One region of the Microbulbifer sp. ABM4_008 genome, then DNA from elsewhere that is predicted to be linked to it. Evidence: predicted binding sites of a transcription regulator. Region 1 holds the regulator's gene; each other region holds the start of a gene.
What was found. The regulator LexA, encoded in region 1, represses DNA repair genes until DNA is damaged. The targets are predictions, from matches to a motif close to ACTGTNTNTANANACAGT.
Positions count from the first base shown of each region.

Region 2: a site for LexA is predicted at 1,852-1,869, ahead of ruvC (crossover junction endodeoxyribonuclease RuvC). Genes of this name have one in related genera too.
Region 3: a site for LexA is predicted at 2,078-2,095, ahead of imuA (translesion DNA synthesis-associated protein ImuA). Genes of this name have one in related genera too.
Region 4: a site for LexA is predicted at 2,193-2,210, ahead of ACYX4J_RS13275 (YebG family protein). Genes of this name have one in related genera too.

Region 1 covers NZ_CM149970.1:1,799,976-1,804,554, forward strand. Annotated here, with positions in the region: gene topA (type I DNA topoisomerase) at 1-653, shown strand, start outside; gene ACYX4J_RS07895 (DUF6586 family protein) at 657-1,148, shown strand; gene ACYX4J_RS07900 (hypothetical protein) at 1,503-1,760, shown strand; gene lexA (transcriptional repressor LexA) at 1,824-2,429, opposite strand; gene ACYX4J_RS07910 (LOG family protein) at 2,590-3,228, shown strand; gene ACYX4J_RS07915 (TetR/AcrR family transcriptional regulator) at 3,512-4,141, shown strand; gene nagZ (beta-N-acetylhexosaminidase) at 4,175-4,579, shown strand, end outside.
Region 2 covers NZ_CM149970.1:4,155,917-4,160,495, reverse strand. Annotated here, with positions in the region: gene aspS (aspartate--tRNA ligase) at 1-888, shown strand, start outside; gene ACYX4J_RS18055 (YebC/PmpR family DNA-binding transcriptional regulator) at 994-1,737, shown strand; gene ruvC (crossover junction endodeoxyribonuclease RuvC) at 1,888-2,415, shown strand; gene ruvA (Holliday junction branch migration protein RuvA) at 2,473-3,084, shown strand; gene ruvB (Holliday junction branch migration DNA helicase RuvB) at 3,108-4,127, shown strand; gene ybgC (tol-pal system-associated acyl-CoA thioesterase) at 4,140-4,544, shown strand; gene tolQ (protein TolQ) at 4,549-4,579, shown strand, end outside.
Region 3 covers NZ_CM149970.1:1,021,716-1,026,294, forward strand. Annotated here, with positions in the region: gene ACYX4J_RS04470 (Y-family DNA polymerase) at 1-1,299, opposite strand, end outside; gene imuA (translesion DNA synthesis-associated protein ImuA) at 1,321-2,028, opposite strand; gene dcd (dCTP deaminase) at 2,234-2,803, shown strand; gene ACYX4J_RS04485 (BaiN/RdsA family NAD(P)/FAD-dependent oxidoreductase) at 2,837-4,045, shown strand.
Region 4 covers NZ_CM149970.1:3,101,948-3,106,526, forward strand. Annotated here, with positions in the region: gene ACYX4J_RS13255 (DUF6249 domain-containing protein) at 1-216, opposite strand, end outside; gene ACYX4J_RS13260 (hypothetical protein) at 280-570, opposite strand; gene ACYX4J_RS13265 (DUF924 family protein) at 741-1,349, shown strand; gene ACYX4J_RS13270 (LysE family translocator) at 1,349-1,966, shown strand; gene ACYX4J_RS13275 (YebG family protein) at 2,268-2,567, shown strand; gene ACYX4J_RS13280 (MAPEG family protein) at 2,652-3,047, opposite strand; gene ACYX4J_RS13285 (amidohydrolase family protein) at 3,193-4,494, opposite strand; gene ACYX4J_RS13290 (amidohydrolase) at 4,491-4,579, opposite strand, start outside.

The sequences.
Region 1 (4,579 bases):
TGGATAGCTACCTGTTAGATGAGCAGCGTAAATTGCATATCTGTGGCAATAACCCGGATTGCAATGGCTACGAGATTGAGCAGGGCACTTTTAAAATTAAAGGCTATGACGGCCCCATTATTGAGTGCGATAAGTGTGGCAGTGATATGCAGTTGAAGTCTGGTCGCTTTGGCAAGTACTTCGGCTGTACCAATGAAGACTGTAAAAACACCCGCAAGCTGCTGAAAAATGGGCAGCCGGCGCCACCGAAAATGGATCCGGTTCCCATGCCGGAATTGGCCTGTATCAAAGTGGAGGATCACTATATCCTACGCGATGGTGCCTCGGGTCTATTCCTGGCTGCCAGCCAGTTCCCGAAAAACCGTGAGACCCGTGCGCCCCTGGTTAAAGAGCTGCTGCCTCACCAGAGTGAGATCGATCCAAAATACAGCTTCCTATTCTCTGCACCGACTCAAGATGACAGTGGGCGGGATACCGTAGTTCGATTTAGCCGCAAAACCCAGGAGCAATATGTTCAATCTGAGGAAGAGGGCAAGGCGACCGGTTGGCGTGCTTTTTATCGCGATGGTGGTTGGAAAGTAGAGGCCTCCACCAAGAGCACTGCTGCCAAGCGCAAGAAACCGGCAGCTAAAAAGACAGCGGCAAAGAAGTAGGTAATGAGTAACTCTTACACGATTCATGTCACTTCGGCTCTACGCAAGAGCCAGCTGTTGCTGCAACAGCCGTGGGACTTGCCTCTCCAGCGCGATGCGCTGGAAGAGGCAGCGTTGATGCAGTTGTGCAAGGCCTATCGGGCTTTTCTTGCAGAGCAGGCCGCCCAGCTTCAGCTGGGATTTGAACCGGAGTCTCCGCAGTTGATCATTGATGCGCTGGGCGTTCAGGGTAGGGCTAGTGCGGAGGCCAATGAGCTGTCCGGCCTGGTCGGCGATCCGCAGAGTTGGTTATCCCATATGCTTTACGCCTGGGAAGAGCAGCAGAAAATATCTGTGGGTGCTGATGAAAAACAGCAACAGGTTAATTTAATCCCGCTACACAACGAAGTTGCCAAGCCCGAGTTTGCACCTTTGTCCAAAGAGTTATTGCTTCAGTGGCATCGTTCTCTGAGTGAGTTGGTGGTGAGGCAGCGCGCTCACTTGGATGAGTGTTAACTAATACGCTTACTCGACCTCGGTGAACTTCTGAATAGATTCGTAATATTCCTGCGAATTTTGAAGGTTGTTGATATTAGGCGCACCTCTGCGGGAAAGTCCGCTGTCCTTTGAGTGAGTCACAATAGAGTAGTTGTGGCCCACTCGACATAACCCGCAACAGGTGCAACGTGCAAAGCAATTCACTTTTCTCTTGTGATCTCTTGAGTGGTTTAGGTAATTCTTTGATATAGCGTACTGGTAATAGACTGCCTCGAAAGTCAGGAGCCAGAAGCCCTCAAATTGGATGAATGAAACTTATCGCAAGCCTGTGGTACACTGGGCGCAAACTGTTGTGCCGTGAAGGAAAAGCGAATGTCCTCCGAAACTTTTGAAATAATCGAGCTGGCTAATGGCGATGTAGCTTTGCGTCGTGCTGGCCATAAAGAGGACCCTTTGGTAAGCATTTCTTTTTCTGCAGAAAGCCTTCAGTTTCTGCGCAAGAACAAGGTTGCTGTGGCAAGGGCTATGTTGGAAGCGGGCATTGAAGCCGTACAAAATCTAGACGATCTTGAGGCTGGTTACTTCGAGGAAGAAGATGATTTAATGCCGGTAAATCATACTATTCACTAACATCAGCGTTAGTTCGAGTCTTATCAACAGCGGCCAATGGCCGCTGTTGTCGTTTTTAGGGGCTTAAGGCGTTTGGCGAATAACCCCTACGGCTAATCCCTCAATCACAAAGTTCTTATCTCTCATATCGACTTGAATTAACTCAAAGTCATCATTTTCAGGTAGCAACTGAACGGTTGCCTGATTTCCCTTGCGGCGAAAGCGCTTCACAGTGACTTCATCATCGATACGGGCAACCACGATTTGGCCATTGCGCACCTGCTCGGTCTTTTGCACTGCCAGCAAGTCTCCATCGAGAATGCCCGCATCTCGCATACTCATACCGTGTACCCTCAACAAATAATCTGCGGGGGGATGGAAGAAGCTCGCGGGCAAGTCGCAATAATCTTCAATATGTTCGCTGGCGAGTATGGGATTCCCCGCAGCTACTCTACCCACAATCGGCAAGCCGGATTGGTGATCCGGAATTCGAATGCCTCGGGAAGCGCCGGCAACCATCTCAATGGCGCCTTTTCTGGCGAGCGCTTTCAGGTGTTCCTCGGCGGCATTGGGTGAGCGGAAGCCGAGCTCCTGGGCAATTTCTGCCCGCGTTGGCGGGTAGCCTGTTTCATCCAGGTAGGACTTGATCAGGTCGAGAACCTGGGACTGACGAGCGGTGAGATTGGTCATAGATTTACCTAGTTTTCTGTATTTATATACAGTTGCTGGAATTATATACAGATTTATTGTTCGCGCAATCCTCAGGTTTTAGTCTTTGTGAGCTGCTACATTGATGGAGAAAGCAAGGAGAGAAGAAAGCGTTGAAGGAACTGACAAAGAGGGAAAAATAATGTTGGATGCAAAAATGCCGGAAGCCTGGAGAGTGCTTCGTATTCAGTCTGAATTGGTAGATGGGATAGAGCGGCTGATAGCCTTAGGTGGTGCAGTGACAGTGTTTGGAGGGGCGAGATTTACAGAGGATAGTCCTGAATATCAGCAGGGGGTAAAGTTGGGAGAGTTGCTCGCGGCTGAAGGGATCCCCGTGATTACCGGTGGTGGGCCGGGGCTGATGGAGGCTTGTAACCGAGGGGCTTTCGGGCAGCCCGGCGCATCAATTGGGCTAAACATAGAACTGCCTTTTGAACAGGCGGCAAATCCATATCAGGACATCAGTTTGAACTTCCGATATTTTTTTGTACGGAAATTTATGTTTGTAAAACACGCACTTGGATTCGTTGGACTTCCCGGTGGCTACGGCACGTTGGATGAGTTGTTTGAAGCTCTTACCTTGGTGCAAACGCAGAAAGTGCGGCGTTTCCCAATTGTGTTGGTAGGTAAGCGTTACTGGAGTGGGTTGTACGATTGGTTGGTAGATACAGTGTTAGAGCGCGATTGTATCGATGCCAGTGATCTCGACCTTTTTCATATCGTTGATAGTGTGGAGGAGGCTGCGGCCCTGATTATGAAATATATGCAGGTGAAAGAATAATTATTCGGGTGATCTTAAAATACCGAAAAAATTTTCAAAGTTATTTTTGTTAAAGCTGCCCCCGGACTAAAAGGCTATGTCGGCTGGTGGGGTGGCGTACTTGCTCAAGTTGGCGGGAGATCAACTCCAGCAGTATTGATCTTACCGCCTGACATACTTTTCCCTGTTATTTTTACTCTTGTACCTTGCTGAGTGGAGAGCTTAGCTGGCGGGCTCTAGATCAACGAGAATGTGCTACTCTGGCGTCGATTAAACGTATGTTTTAAATGGTGGTTTGATACTTATGAGCCAGATAGATACGGTCAGCCGGATACTCGATGCAGCGGAAGTGCTGTTTGCCGAACGGGGTTTTCCTGAAACCTCATTGAGAACAATTACGAGCACGGCCGGGGTTAATCTGGCGGCAGTTAACTACCATTTCGGCTCCAAGAAAGAATTGATACAGGCGGTATTTGAACGCTTTTTAACGCCTTTCACTAACGCTCTGGAAGAAGAGCTTGATCGCCGTATTGCCCTGGGGCAGCCCCTGGGGGTGGAGGAGCTGATCGAATGCCTGTATCGAGTTGGGTTGGGAAGCCTTGGGCTGGAGGGAAAGGATCCACAGCGATTTATGCGTCTTTTAGGGTTGGCCTATACCCAGTTCCAGGGGCATTTGCGTCGATTTATCGTATCTCGATACGGGGATACTTACCGCCGTTTTGCCGGACTGCTGGCTGAAGCGTTACCGGGCTTGGACCCAGAAACTTTCTATTGGCGCCTCTACTTTATGCTGGGAGCGACCATTTTCACACTGTCGAGCCACGATGCGATTGAGGCTATCCTGCGGGAGGATTTCGGTTCTGACAGTACCCTGACCCAGACTCTTGAGCGATTGGTACCCGCTGCTTCGGCCATGTTGAAGGTTGATAATTAGTGGGCGCACTCTTAAATCGATAAGGAACTTAATATGTCTTTACCACCCGGACCGGTCATGGTGGATATCGAGGGGCTTGAACTCACCGAGGAAGACTGTGAGTTACTTCGGCATCCGATGGTGGGCGGGCTGATCTTTTTTGCGAGAAACTATCGGGATCGCCAGCAGCTTATCCAATTGGTTAACTCCATCCGTGCGGTGCGACCAGAGATCCTGCTAGCGGTAGATCAGGAGGGTGGCAGGGTTCAGCGGTTTCGCGATGACTTTACGCGAATACCCTCAATGCAGGCTCTCAGTGCTGTCGCCAGTAACGAGCAGTTGCAGGATGTGGGGTGGCTGCTGGCCGCAGAGTTGCTGGCTGTAGGAGTGGATTTTAGCTTCGCGCCGGTTTTGGATGCGGATGACAGTCACAGCAGGGTGATCGGCGATCGGAGTTTT
Region 2 (4,579 bases), 2.4 Mb from region 1:
AAGGACCTGATGACCGAGGTGGACTTCAAGGTATTCTCCGGGCCGGCCAATGATCCGAAGGGACGTGTTGCCGCGATTAAAGTACCTGGCGGTTGTAAGAAACTGACCCGCAAGCAGCTGGACGATTACGGCAAATTTGTCGGTATTTATGGCGCCAAGGGCCTGGCGTACATCAAGGTTAACGATCGCTCTGACCTGGAAAATGGTCTGCAGTCGCCAATCGTTAAATTCCTGACGCTTGAAACCCGTGCAGCCATTCTCGATCGCCTGCAAGCGGAAGACGGTGATGTTCTTTTCTTCGGCTCGGACAAGGCCAAGATTGTCTCTGAAGCTCTGGGTGCATTGCGCTGCAAGCTGGGTGAAGACCTGGATCTGTACACCAGCGAGTGGGCGCCTTTGTGGGTTGTCGCCTTCCCGATGTTTGAAGAAAATGACGACGGCAGCCTGACTGCGTTGCACCACCCCTTCACTGCGCCTTCCTGTACCCCGGAAGAGCTGGAAAAGAATCCGCTTGAAGCACTTTCCCGCGCTTACGATATGGTGCTTAACGGCACCGAGCTGGGCGGTGGTTCTGTTCGTATCCACGACCAGTTGATGCAGGAAGCGGTTTTCCGCATCCTGGGTATCGATGCTGAAGAGCAGCGCGAGAAGTTCGGCTTCCTGCTGGATGCACTCAAATACGGTGCGCCGCCCCACGGTGGCTTGGCCTTTGGCCTGGATCGTCTGGTGATGTTGATGACCGGCAGTGACTCTATTCGCGATGTTATCGCTTTCCCGAAAACCCAGAGCGCCGCCTGTGTGATGACAGATGCCCCGGGTGCTGTAGATGCGAAACAACTGCGTGAGCTGAGTATTCGCCTGCGACAAAAAGAAGAGAAAATCAGCTGATTTTTCCCCGATGGGCCGAGCGAAGCGGGCCCATCCAATCGTAGTGATGGGCGATTCGCTTCGCTCTTTGGCCCATCCTACGCACTGACTGAAGAGAGACGGAAAATGGCCGGACATAGTAAATGGGCCAATATTAAGCACCGCAAAGCAGCTCAGGATGCCAAGCGGGGCAAGGTCTTTACCAAGATCATTCGCGAGTTGACGGTAGCCGCCAAATCGGGGCCAAATCCGGACGATAACCCGGCGCTGCGCGCCACTATCGATAAGGCTTTGGGCGCCAATATGAAGCGCGACACCATCGACAAAGCTATCGCCCGTGGCGCCGGCAATGCGGATGGTGAAAACTACGAAGCCGTAGTTTACGAGGGCTACGGCGTTGGTGGTGTAGCGGTCCTGGTGGAGTGCCTGACTGACAACCGCAACCGCACCGTGGCTGAAGTGCGTCACGCCTTCACCAAGCGCGGTGGCAACCTCGGTACCGACGGTTCCGTTAGCTATCTGTTTACCCGCAAAGGTCAGATGTTCTACGAGACCGGAGTGGATGAAGATGCGTTGATGGACGCAGCTCTCGAAGCCGGGGCTGAGGATATCGAATCCAACGATGACGGCAGTGTTGAAGTTACCACTGAATTCCAGGACTACCTGACGGTTAAGGACGCCCTGGTTGCAGCTGGTTTTACCCCGGACAGTGCCGAAATTGCCATGATTCCGTCCACCACGATTCCGCTGGATAAAGACGGTGCTGAAAAAGTACTCGCTCTGATCGAGATGCTGGAAGACTTGGATGATGTGCAAAACGTTTACACCAATGCGGATATTCCGGCAGAGGTGATGGAGGAGCTGGGCTAAAGCCGGTTCCGTAACTGGAGGCGGCTACTGTCCCGCCTCTGGTTTTTTATCTTTTCAAGCCCTTCTTACTCCCCCTCCCTTGACGCTTCCTGTTCACCTTGGGACACTCCCACCACTATATAAACATACAGATATTTGGGGAGCTGCCTTTTGACCCGAATCCTGGGTATTGACCCCGGCTCGCGAAAAACGGGCTATGGAATTATCGATGTGGAGCGGGGCAAGGCTCGCTATGTGGCCAGCGGGGTGATTCGTATTCCCGAAGGTCCCCTGCCTGAGCGTCTCAAACTGATTTTTGATGCAGTGAGCCAGATTGCCCAGCAATACCAGCCTGCTCAGATGGCAATTGAAAATGTTTTTATGTCCAAGAGCGCCGGCTCCGCCCTGAAATTGGGACAGGCCCGGGGGGCAGCTATTGTAGCTGGGACAAATAGCGGTCTGGCAGTAGCCGAATATGAAGCTCGCAAAGTGAAGCAGGCAGTGGTCGGCAACGGAGGAGCGGATAAATTGCAGGTCCAGCACATGGTGAAAACCCTGCTGTCCCTACCTGCGTCGCCCCAGGAGGATGCCGCCGATGCGCTGGCCGTGGCTCTGTGTCATATGCATACCGAGCAAACCCTGGTATTTACCGCTGGCGGTGCGCGCAGTCGTTTTCGTCGCGGCCGCCTGAGCGTGTGATCGGCTGGTAGAATTGGCCCCGTAAAGGGCGCAGACAATATAAACCTGGAATAACACATGATTGGAAGATTGAGCGGTACCCTGGCCGCAGTGCAGCCACCTCTGTTGTTGGTGGATGTACAGGGGGTGGGCTATGAAGTGCTCGCACCCATGACCACAATTTTTGAACTGCCCGCACTGGGGCAGCCGGTACAGCTGCACACTCATTTAGCGGTATCCGAAACTGCCCAGCAGTTATATGGTTTTATTCGCGATGGGGACCGCAAATTGTTTCGCACCCTGATCAAGGTGAGTGGAGTGGGTCCCAAGATGGCCCTGGCTATTTTATCCGGGCTGGACGGCGCTGCCCTGGCCCGTTGTGTGTCGGAGGATAATGTAGCGGCGCTGGTCAAAGTCCCCGGCGTCGGTAAAAAGACTGCCGAGCGCCTGATTGTGGAGTTGAGGGATAAACTGACCCCGGATTTTGGCGACGCCAACGATATCCCCCTGATGGCCGCTGCTGCCGAGCCCAAGGTGGATCACACCGGTGAAGCGGAGAGCGCCCTGGCGGCTTTGGGTTACAAGCCCACTGAAGCCAGCAAAATGGTGGCCCGCGCCAGCAAGGAGCAGCCGGATGCCGATAGTGCAACTTTGATTCGCCTGGCCCTTAAGGGAATGGCCCCCGCTTAAGCTGAGGCCCTGGAGTTGTTGCAATGATCGAAGCCGACCGTTTGGTGGCACCGGAGCCTGTGGGCCCCTCGGGCCAGGAAGAGCAGTACAACCGCGCCGTGCGCCCCAAAACCCTGGATGATTATGTGGGTCAGCCAGTGGTGCGGGAGCAAATGGAGATCTTTATTCAGGCTGCCAAGCTGCGCAAAGAGGCCCTGGATCACACCCTGGTATTCGGACCGCCGGGGCTGGGTAAAACCACCCTGGCAAATATCATCGCCGCCGAAATGGGAGTGGCCATTAAGACCACCTCGGGCCCGGTATTGGAGAAGGCTGGCGATCTGGCTGCGTTGATGACCAACCTGGAGCCGGGGGATGTGCTGTTTATCGATGAGATCCACCGCCTCAGCCCCCATGTGGAAGAGGTACTGTATCCGGCGATGGAAGATTACCAGCTGGATATTATGATCGGCGAAGGGCCTGCGGCGCGTTCGATTAAGCTAGACCTGCCACCCTTCACATTGGTGGGAGCCACCACGAGGGCGGGCCTGCTTACCTCGCCACTGCGGGATCGCTTCGGCATCGTCCAGCGGCTTGAGTTCTACAACGTTGAGGATCTCACCAGTATTGTCCGTCGCTCCGCTGGCCTGATGGGAGTGGAGATGGATGAAGGTGGTGCTCTCGAAGTTGCTCGTCGCGCTCGGGGTACCCCCCGAATAGCCAACCGCCTGCTGCGCCGCGTGCGTGATTACGCCGAAGTTAAAGGTGATGGTGCCGTGGATTCCGGCATTGCCGATGCCGCTCTTAATATGCTCAATGTGGATTCCCGTGGTTTCGACCAGCTGGATCGCCGTATGCTATTGGCCATGATCGAGAAGTTCGATGGTGGACCGGTGGGTGTGGACAGTCTCGCTGCAGCAGTCAGTGAAGAGCGGGATACTCTGGAAGATGTGCTGGAGCCCTACCTGATTCAGCAGGGTTATATCGCCCGCACACCGCGAGGGCGAGTGGCAACCGGCCTGGCTTATGAGCACTTCGGCCTGCCGAAGCCCGATAATAAATAGAGAGAGGATGGGGTGAAGGAAGTTTTCAGTATTCCGCTGCGGGTTTATATCGAGGATACCGACGCAGGTGGTATCGTTTATTACGTCAATTATTTGAAGTATATGGAGCGCGCGCGCACAGAACTGCTGCGCTCCCTCGGGTATGATAAGCCGGCAATGCCGGAACAGGGGCTGTTACTGGTGGTGCACTCCGCCGAGATCCAGTATCGAAAGTCCGCACTTCTTGATGATGCATTGCGCGCTACGGCCTCGATTGGCAAACTGGGGCGGGCCGCAGTGACTTTTGAGCAAAAAATCTGGCGCGGCGATGAGCTAATTTGCGAAGGTGTGGTCAAAGTTGCTTGTGTCGCTGACGACAGCCGCAGGCCCTGTGCCCTGCCGGAACCTATTTATTCAGCATTAAAGGCAGTTATTTAAGAAGATGAACGCCGGTGAACAACTTTCTCTTTGGG
Region 3 (4,579 bases), 780 kb from region 1:
TGGATGAGCTAATAGCCAGTTGGGGCGCGGTGCTTGGATGGGCTTAATTTGCTGTCCCTTAGCGTTACTTTTAATTATCAGGGTATCTGTATTTTGCCAGGCCTGCTCTGGTAGGTAGCTTTCTTTTAGGGCAATTCCCGAGAGTGCTTGATGACCGAGGCGGGCTTTTAATTTGTCTAATAGCTGTTGATTGCGTTTATGTTGGCTGCCTTCAGCAAATAAATCTTCATCCAGTGATCCCTGCTCCAAGGGGATTAAATGCTTGCAATTTAAGCTAATGGACTGCACTGGATGATCAAGAGTTACTCTTTCCATTTGCAGCTTGGTTAGTGCTATTAGGCGTTGAGGATCCAACTGCGGAGTGGAGAGTTCTACGGTTATTTCCTGAGATTTATTTTGGCCGAAATCCATATGCCAATTTAACTGTTGTGTGTAGAGCTGGCGTCGCTGCAACTGGGAGCATAATTCCCTTAGTAGGCGACCGATAGGAAATAGCAGTTGTTCGCTATTATCCAAGGGGCTGGGGAAAAATAACTCGCTGCGGAATTGTGCAGGGGGCTGATAACTACAGACTGGATCTTGGCGAGTTCCGTTCAGGCGTGCCAGGTAGTCCACAAATGGGCGACCAAAACGAGAGCCTACCTCAGAGAGTGGAATAGCGAGCAGCTGGCTTACTCGCTTGATACCACATGCGTAGAGCTTGGAAATAGTTTTGTTGTCGCAACTAAGGAGCTTGGATGGGGCAAAGCTAATCCACTGTCTCCACTGCTGAGGGCTGGGCGGAGAATCTGATTGCGCAAGCCAGTGCCGGTGTTCGGTCAGTTGGCTTAGCATATGAGCTGCACTGGGGCTGTGGCCGAGGCCCATCAGGCTGTGGATTCCCATCTGCTCAAGCTCATCGCTCAGCTGCTGTATCAATGCCTTGAAGCCACCGCTGGCCTTTAGGCAGCCGCTCAGCTCCAGGTAGAGGTGGGCGGGAGTGCTCTCACCATTGCTCATAGGCCCTGCGGACTGAGGTGATACAAGTGGTGTAAAGCTGTATGCCCACTGGGCCAGTTGCTGTAACTCTTGTTGTTCCCGCTGGGAATCGCGTTGTAGCAGCTGTAAATCTGCACAGAGAGCAGACGCAGTGGCAATACTGAGTCCGGTCTCAACGCCGCATTGGGATGCCGCTGGGTTTCTATCAATCACCAACTGTTTTTCAACCACAACTTGGGGTAGAGCCTCTTCTCCTTGTTGCTGAGCGCGGGTCAGAACTTCTAACGGAAGCCTGGGGAATTGAATACAAAGCCATAGCATGGAGCTACCCCTTGAAACCGTTCAGTGCATAGGTTGGTCCCGTCGGACCAGTTTTGCTGCTCTTGCCAAATAGAGGTTTTGGCCAGAGTTTCCACCCAATTGTTTTAAAAGCCTTAGCACCAGCTCTCCTTCCCTGGGTGTGAGCTGTAGGCGCAAGCTCGCGGGTGAGGGGTTTGCTGTTTCACACTGAGGGCGAAAGTGGAAGTGCAGACAGTCCCCATTGCGGGCAGCGAGCTGCAGGCGGCGAAGATCTTTATGGTTCAGGGATTGCCGCCCCTGCCAGCTGAGTAAGGCACCACAGCTTCCGGACTGTAGGGACTGCTCGATCGCCCAGAGAGTATCCTTGGGGCCTCGGGGGTGCAGGATCAGCAGGTTCTCAAGGCGGATACCACTGTTGGCCAATGAGGGCGCATAGGGGATATGGGGTGGATTGATCAGTATGACCATTTGCCCCCTCTGAGTGAGGCCTGCCAGGGCCGGTAGTATTAAGGTGAGTTCACCGATACCCATCTGGTCCATGAGTAGCTCAGTAGTGGCCCCTCTTGGCCAGCCGTGGTTCGCTAGGAGGGCATCGAGGCTTGGATAACCACTGGCGATGCCGTTTCGCTGTCGTCGGGGTTCATTCGCTGCTTGCCAGATGTCGGCTCTGGTGAGTAACTGTGCCAGTTTCTGGTGTTTTGCCTGGCTTTCTAACTGATTGTTTTCTATGAAGTTTTCTGCGCTGCCCACGATTCCACCACTGAATTTTAGTCCGATCTGGCCACTGTCTTCGTCTTAATCTGTATGTGTATACAGTGATACTGTTAATTTATACAGTATCTATCCAGTGGCAACAAGTGAGAATTCATTGGATAGGCACTTTTTTGCACAGCCTAAACCGGCTATGATTCCGCCTCTTTAATTGAGCACTAATTATTCTATTCAGGGGGACGGAGTGAGTATCAAGTCCGACAAGTGGATTCGCCGCATGGCAGAGCAGCACGGTATGATTGAGCCTTTTGAGGCTGGTCAGGTGCGTCATAACGATAATGGCGATCGACTCATCTCCTATGGCACCTCCAGCTATGGCTACGATGTTCGCTGTGCTCGTGAATTTAAGATTTTCACCAATGTTCACTCAGCGACAGTTGATCCCAAGACCTTCGATGAAAACAGCTTTGTGGATGTTGAAGGCGACCACTGCATTATTCCGCCAAACTCCTTTGCCCTGGCGCGTACGGTGGAGTATTTCCGTATCCCGCGCTCTGTATTGACGGTTTGCCTGGGTAAATCCACTTATGCCCGTTGCGGTATTATCGTCAATGTGACGCCACTGGAGCCGGAGTGGGAAGGTCATGTGACTTTGGAGTTCTCCAACACCACTAACTTGCCCGCGAAGATCTATGCCAACGAGGGCGTGGCACAGATGCTGTTCTTCGAATCCGATGAAGTTTGTGATGTGTCCTATGCCGATCGTGGTGGCAAATACCAGGGCCAGCGCGGCGTTACCCTGCCTCGCACCTGATCACCGATCTTACTGCAGTACTATTTCCTACCTATGACAGAGGTTTCTACCAGCCAGCTACCGGAAAGCGTCGATGTATTGGTCATTGGCGCTGGGGCAGCTGGACTAATGTGCGCGGCTACAGCGGGCCAGCGCGGGCGCAACGTGTTGGTCCTGGACCACGCCAACAAAGTCGGAAAGAAAATCCTGATGTCTGGTGGTGGCCGCTGCAACTTTACCAATCTCTACACCAGTGCAGAGAACTTCTACAGTAATAACCCCCATTTTTGTAAGTCCGCCTTGGCTCGCTATAGCCAGTGGGACTTTATTGCACTGGTGGAGAAGCACGGGGTTGCCTACCACGAGAAAACCCTCGGTCAGCTCTTTTGCGACAATAAATCAAGGGATATTGTCGACTTGTTACTAACGGAATGCCGTGCGGCCAAGGCACAGATCCGCACGCGCTGCAGCATTACTCAAATTCAAGCTCTGGGGCAGGGGTATAAGGTCGAAACCAGTATGGGGACGGTTACCTGTGAATCCTTGGTCGTGGCTACTGGAGGCCTTTCTATTCCCACCATGGGGGCGAGCGGGTTTGGCTATGAGATCGCTGAGCAGTTTGGGCTTGATTTAGTCCCAACTCGAGCAGCGCTAGTGCCATTCACCCAGCATAAACGGCAATTGGAGCGTCAGGGTACCTTGCCTGGAACCTCCCTTTCAGTGACTGCTTCTTGCGCTGAAGGTAGTTTCCAGGAGCAGATGCTGTTCACTCACAGGGGACTGAGTGGGCCAGCGGTTTTGCAAATTTCCAGCCACTGGCGAGAAGGTCAAATGGTAATATTTGACTTGGCTCCAGAGAAAAATCTGGCAGAGTGGTTACCGCTGCGCCGACAACAGAGCCCGGATGGCCACTTACACAGCGTTTTGGCTGAGGTTTGGAGCAAAAAGTTAGTACAGTTTTTCCTGCAGCGAGCGCAAATTGTTAGCCGCCCCCTAAAACAGTTTGGGGAGGGGGAGTTACAGCAAGCTGGGGAAAAGTTACAAAGCTGGAAATTGGTACCGGCGGGCACTGAGGGATATCGCACTGCTGAGGTAACATTAGGTGGAGTCGATACTGCACAGGTCTCTTCCCGTACTATGGAATGTAAAACCCGGCAGGGGCTTTATTTTATTGGTGAGGTTCTCGATGTAACCGGCTGGCTCGGCGGGTTTAATTTCCAATGGGCTTGGGCTTCAGGTCATGCTGCAGGAGAGGTGGCTTAATGGTGTGCCGGTACAATAAAGTTTGAACACTGTAGAAAAAGTTTGAACACTGAATAATAAAGTTTGAACACTAATTATAAAGTGTGAATATTGCCACATCTGCGAGTGCACTCAGCGGGAGAGGTAGTCGTGCAGCCTATGCAGCAGGAATAAATGAGGATGAATATAACAATATATCCTTCGTTACTAGTTCAAAATCGATAACAAACCAAATCTTATATATAGATATTAAGTGCAAACTGTTGATTTGAATGCCACCTTTTAAGGCCTTCCGTATTTTAAGCCAAGCTCAGAAGTTGTGTAAGGCTTTATATGGCTCACAAAATACTCATTAAATGAGTCATAGAGCCTATTTCTATGACTCACAAAATACCCATTAAATGAGTCATAGAGCCTATTTCTATGACTCATAGTAGATTTACTTTGGCTGAAAATTTTATGAGATATTTTCTTTTTATAAGAAATTATCAAGACAATCCTTAAATCATATAACATAAAAAAATCAGATTTATAATAGGTAGAAACACTCTACGG
Region 4 (4,579 bases), 1.3 Mb from region 1:
ATTCTCGCCTTCGGATTTGATCGTGAGAACACCATCTTCACGCAATATACGCACGCGGGTTTCAGACTCGGGGGCTTCCACATTTGGCGCCGGCGGGGGCTCTGGAACAAATGAGTCCTCCTCCTGGGCCCAGCTGCCCATACTTATGCTGGATACCGCAATGGCGACCCAACAGCAGATGACTGCCTGGAATGATTGTTTATTTCTCGCTCTCATTACTTACTCTCTAATCATTTTCGTTATCAGTGGTGTGAACCGTCATTGGGGGGGGGGGGTGACCTACATCACCATCATTCGAGCCTTGGAGTAGGGGTAAGCCATTCCTCCTCGGGGCTCCTTTTCCTCAGCAATACGCACAGGAGCTAGCCGGTTAACCTTTTCACTCTTATCAGTGCACTCGCCAAGCTTCTTAAGCACTTGCTGATCAATTTTCTGGGTGAGCTCTCGGTGAATCCCATCCTGGGAAAGCGTCAGCTCAGAGGCATTAACCTGGCCCACTTGCAAAGCCGCAACTACCAGAGTTAGCGCGACGCAAAATTGTACCTTTTTAGTTGATCTCGCAGTAAACATTGTGATCTCCCGATTTTCCCTTGTACGCCACTATGACGATTCGGGGGGGGCACTTGGATGCAGCTGTATAATTTTTTTTACGCCAACACTTGGAACCACCTTCTACTGGTCATCACTGGGCTGGAACGATCGGATAAACTCGGAACACAACACGGAATGAGAACTTCGATATGACAACCCCTGATGATGTCCTGGTTTTTTGGTTTGGCAGCACCGATATTCGTGGCAACTCTATTGCTGCAGAGAAGCAGAGTTTATGGTTTGCCGCTACTCCGGAAGTGGACGCTGACATCAAGACAAGATTTGGAACTATTACCGAGTCAGCGCAGCGTGGAGAGCTGGACCGTTGGCGGCAAACTTTGGAAGGCGAACTCGCCTTGCTACTGGTTTGTGACCAATTATCCAGAAACATTTACCGGGGCACCAGCCAGGCATTCGCTGCAGACTCCCGGGCTCTGGCAATTACGATGTCACTGATTCAGCGCGGAGAGGCCCCGAATCTTGGGCTCTACCAGCAGATATTCCTGGGCATGCCGCTAGAGCACAGCGAAGACCTCGTGACCCAGCAGCGCTCGGTAGACTACTTTCGGCAGTTGCAGCAAACCTTCGCAGAAGACAAAATTGCCTCGCCCTATCTCGACACTCATTATCGATACGCCCTTGCCCATCAAGAGGTCATCGAGCGATTTGGGCGCTTCCCTCACCGCAATGCGGCTTTGGGTCGCACTTCCACTCAAGCAGAAAAAGAATGGCTGGCTCAAGGGGGCGGCTTTAAATAATGGATTTACTCAGTTGGTTATCTCTCGCGGGGATCTGTGCCCTCGGCGCTATGTCTCCGGGACCGAGTCTTCTTATCGTCTTACGCAGCGCCTCCTCAGGCCTACAGCAAGGCCTGGCCAGTGCTATTGCTCACGGAGCCGGGGTCGCTATATACGCAATTCTTACCGCATTTGGCCTGGCGGTGCTGATTACTAGCTCTCCTCTTCTATTTAACATTCTGCAGTGGGCCGGTGCAGCAATGCTGGTCTACCTGGGCTGGAAAGCCCTCAGTGCGCCCGCACCGGGTACCAGTACTGCAACCGTACAACCTCCTCACCAGAGCCTGAAGCGCTCTATCGCTCAAGGTTTTGGTGTTGCCTTCTTCAACCCCAAGATCGCTGTATTTTTCACCGCCCTATTCAGCCAGTTTGTGTCAGAACAGCAAGCCCTGAGCACCAAGCTGGGCATGGCGGCGCTGGTTTCAGGAGTGGATGCAATTTGGTACTGCATCGTTGCCCTGGCGGTTCACGCCAGCCGTAAACGCCAGCTGGTCAGCAAGCATATTGGCCATCGCATCCAACAGGTTTTCGGGATCTTACTGATAGGACTGGCTGCCCGGCTGATCCTTAGCATCTAAAGCCACAGGCCTGCAGAAACCTTCACTACCTCAGTTTCACCACACCCAAATAAAAAACAGGCCCGCAAGCGGGCCTGTTAAATGATGTGAAGACAGCCAGTCGCCCCGGGGGGAATGCGTCTGGCTGTATGCACATTATGACAGTGTTCACGCTTAATGGCGGACCAATCATCGCACCTGCTGGTTTTTTGACCGCATAGAGCCCTTTCTTCACCGCATCGTTGACACTGAATATTTATACAGTTAGGGTAGCGGCATACAAACTAAGTGGACAGTCTAATAGACGATTGGGAGGCACACGATGGCCGTAGTAGCTGTTTGGAAATGCGATAGAGACGGAGCAATGTTCGACAACAAAAAAGACGCTGAAGAACACGATAAGATGCTGGAGCTCGCAGCTAATATCACGTCGCTGATTGAGCGCCACATCGACAGCATTGATGAGCAAGTGGGCGAAGAGATCGGCCTGCTGTTGGCCAAACGCCGCGATGCCCTGGCTAAAGCCTGTAAAGGGAAGCCTGAAGTACTACTCGAAGAAGACGAAAACATGGTGCAGGAGAGCGAAGATGATCGCGTAACTCCGCTCGCCGCCAATCAGTAAACGCTTATAGATTCATCCCTGTACTCTGCCCGGTTCTACCGGGCTTTTTTGCGTGGGGCTCATACTGAGCCTCACCAATAAACTTCAAAGATTAATTACGGCATTAGCAATGTTAATGACCGCTAACACAACGATAACGACCCAGCTGATTAAAGTTCCCCAGAAGCGCCCAAAGTGCAGCCCGCCTTTGCCCTTGGTCAGTCCATAGGCATGAAATACCCGTGAGATAAAAAAGAGCGCCCCGAAGAGGTGTAACCACAGTGCAGGCAAACCGCCCAACTCTGCAGCCAGCAACAGAAGCAACGCTATCGGAGTGTACTCAATCGCATTAGCGTGAACTCGCACCCTAATCTCATTGAAACGATCATCTCCGGTTCCAATTCCCACTTTCTTTGTGCGACGAAACTCGACTACCCTGAATGCCAAGTAAATAATCAGAAGCGCACAGAGGCCGGTGTAGAGTGCTGTGATATTCGCCATGTTTTTTCCTTGTTCTTATCAATCTGGCCAGGGAATATATCCCCGAAAGCAAGTATTCCGCCACACAAATCCTGTACAAGCCAATGGACCTTTCAGATCAATAGGCGGAAAAAGAAAAGCGGGCTAGAAGCCCGCTCTTTGCATACTAGTGCTTGTAACCAAATTCATGGCCCTTTGCGGGCTTGAGGTGTCGATCTCTGAGGCGCGTTGAGCGATTCACCAGGGATTGATTCTCACCCTCAATCAGGATCTGCTCAGCGTAGCTGGTAACTTCCAGGGGATCACCGCTCCAGATCACAATATCCGCAACCGCGCCCTTCTCCAACGTACCGCCCTCAAGGTTAAAAATCTCAGCAACATTGCTACTGATTGCCTTTAGCGCTTCCTCATAAGGCATACCATGGGCTACAGCGTTGCCCGCCGATTGGCGCGAGAGGTAAACGTTGTGGCTAGCCACCATATCTGGGCCACTGATAGCTACCGTCACCCCAGCCTTGGCCAGAAGTGCAGCATTATCCAGGCGTGCGCCCAAACTTGAGAATGATGCTGGAATGTTGTTGATTGCATCGATCACAACAGGCACTTGTGCTTGCGCCAGTTTATCGGCAACCATCCAGCCCTCAGCTGCACCGATTATAATGAGCTTCACCTTGAAGGCTTCACCCAGTTCTAATACCGCGAGGATATCACTGGCCCGGTTGGCAGTTACCATCAAAGGCTCCTTGCCATCGATCACAGGCTGCAGAGCTTGCAGATCTGCCAGATCGTAATCCAGCTCTCGCCACTCTCCACGGTGAATCGCTGCGCGATTATCACGATACTCCTGAGCTTCACGCAGAGCACTCTCCACCTTGGCATAAGCGTTGGCACGGCTGCCACCGGCCAGCTCGCCACCGGACTCTCCCAGATAAGCTTTTTGCGCAACATTCTTTGCTTCGACGCTATCAAATTCACCATTCAACTTGATGGCAAAACTTTGCCCTGCAAATATCTGCTGAGCATCGATTGCACCGCTGTCCCAAGTGCTGATTCCCGGTGAAACAACGGCACTGGTGACTCCACCCGCCCGGTTGAATGGGATCAGGGTGGACTTAGGGTTGTAAGCAGGTACCGGATTGAAGGCACTACCGATACTGTCACCGGTCACCTGGTGATCATTGGTGGCGCTGGCCGCACTGATCTCGACCAACCCCAGTTCAGAAATGGGCGCTATCACACCGGGCGTCACCACCTTGTTGCGCGCATCAATTACCTGATCTGCATTCACCTCCAGTGAGGGGGCTACCTGCTGGACCTTGCCATCCACAACCAGAATATCTGCGGACTCCAGGCTGCCCTGCCCCGCCAAGGTGTGTACCTTGCCACCCTTGATCAGGATGGTCTCTGCCTGGCCAGCGGCTGACATCAACCCCAGGGCCAGCGCACAATAAACAGCTACTTTTCTCACAGTCGCTCTCCCTCTGCATCGAGAATACCCAACTCGAAATCGGTGCGTGGCTGACGTTTCTTGTCCGCGCGATCGAACATCAATT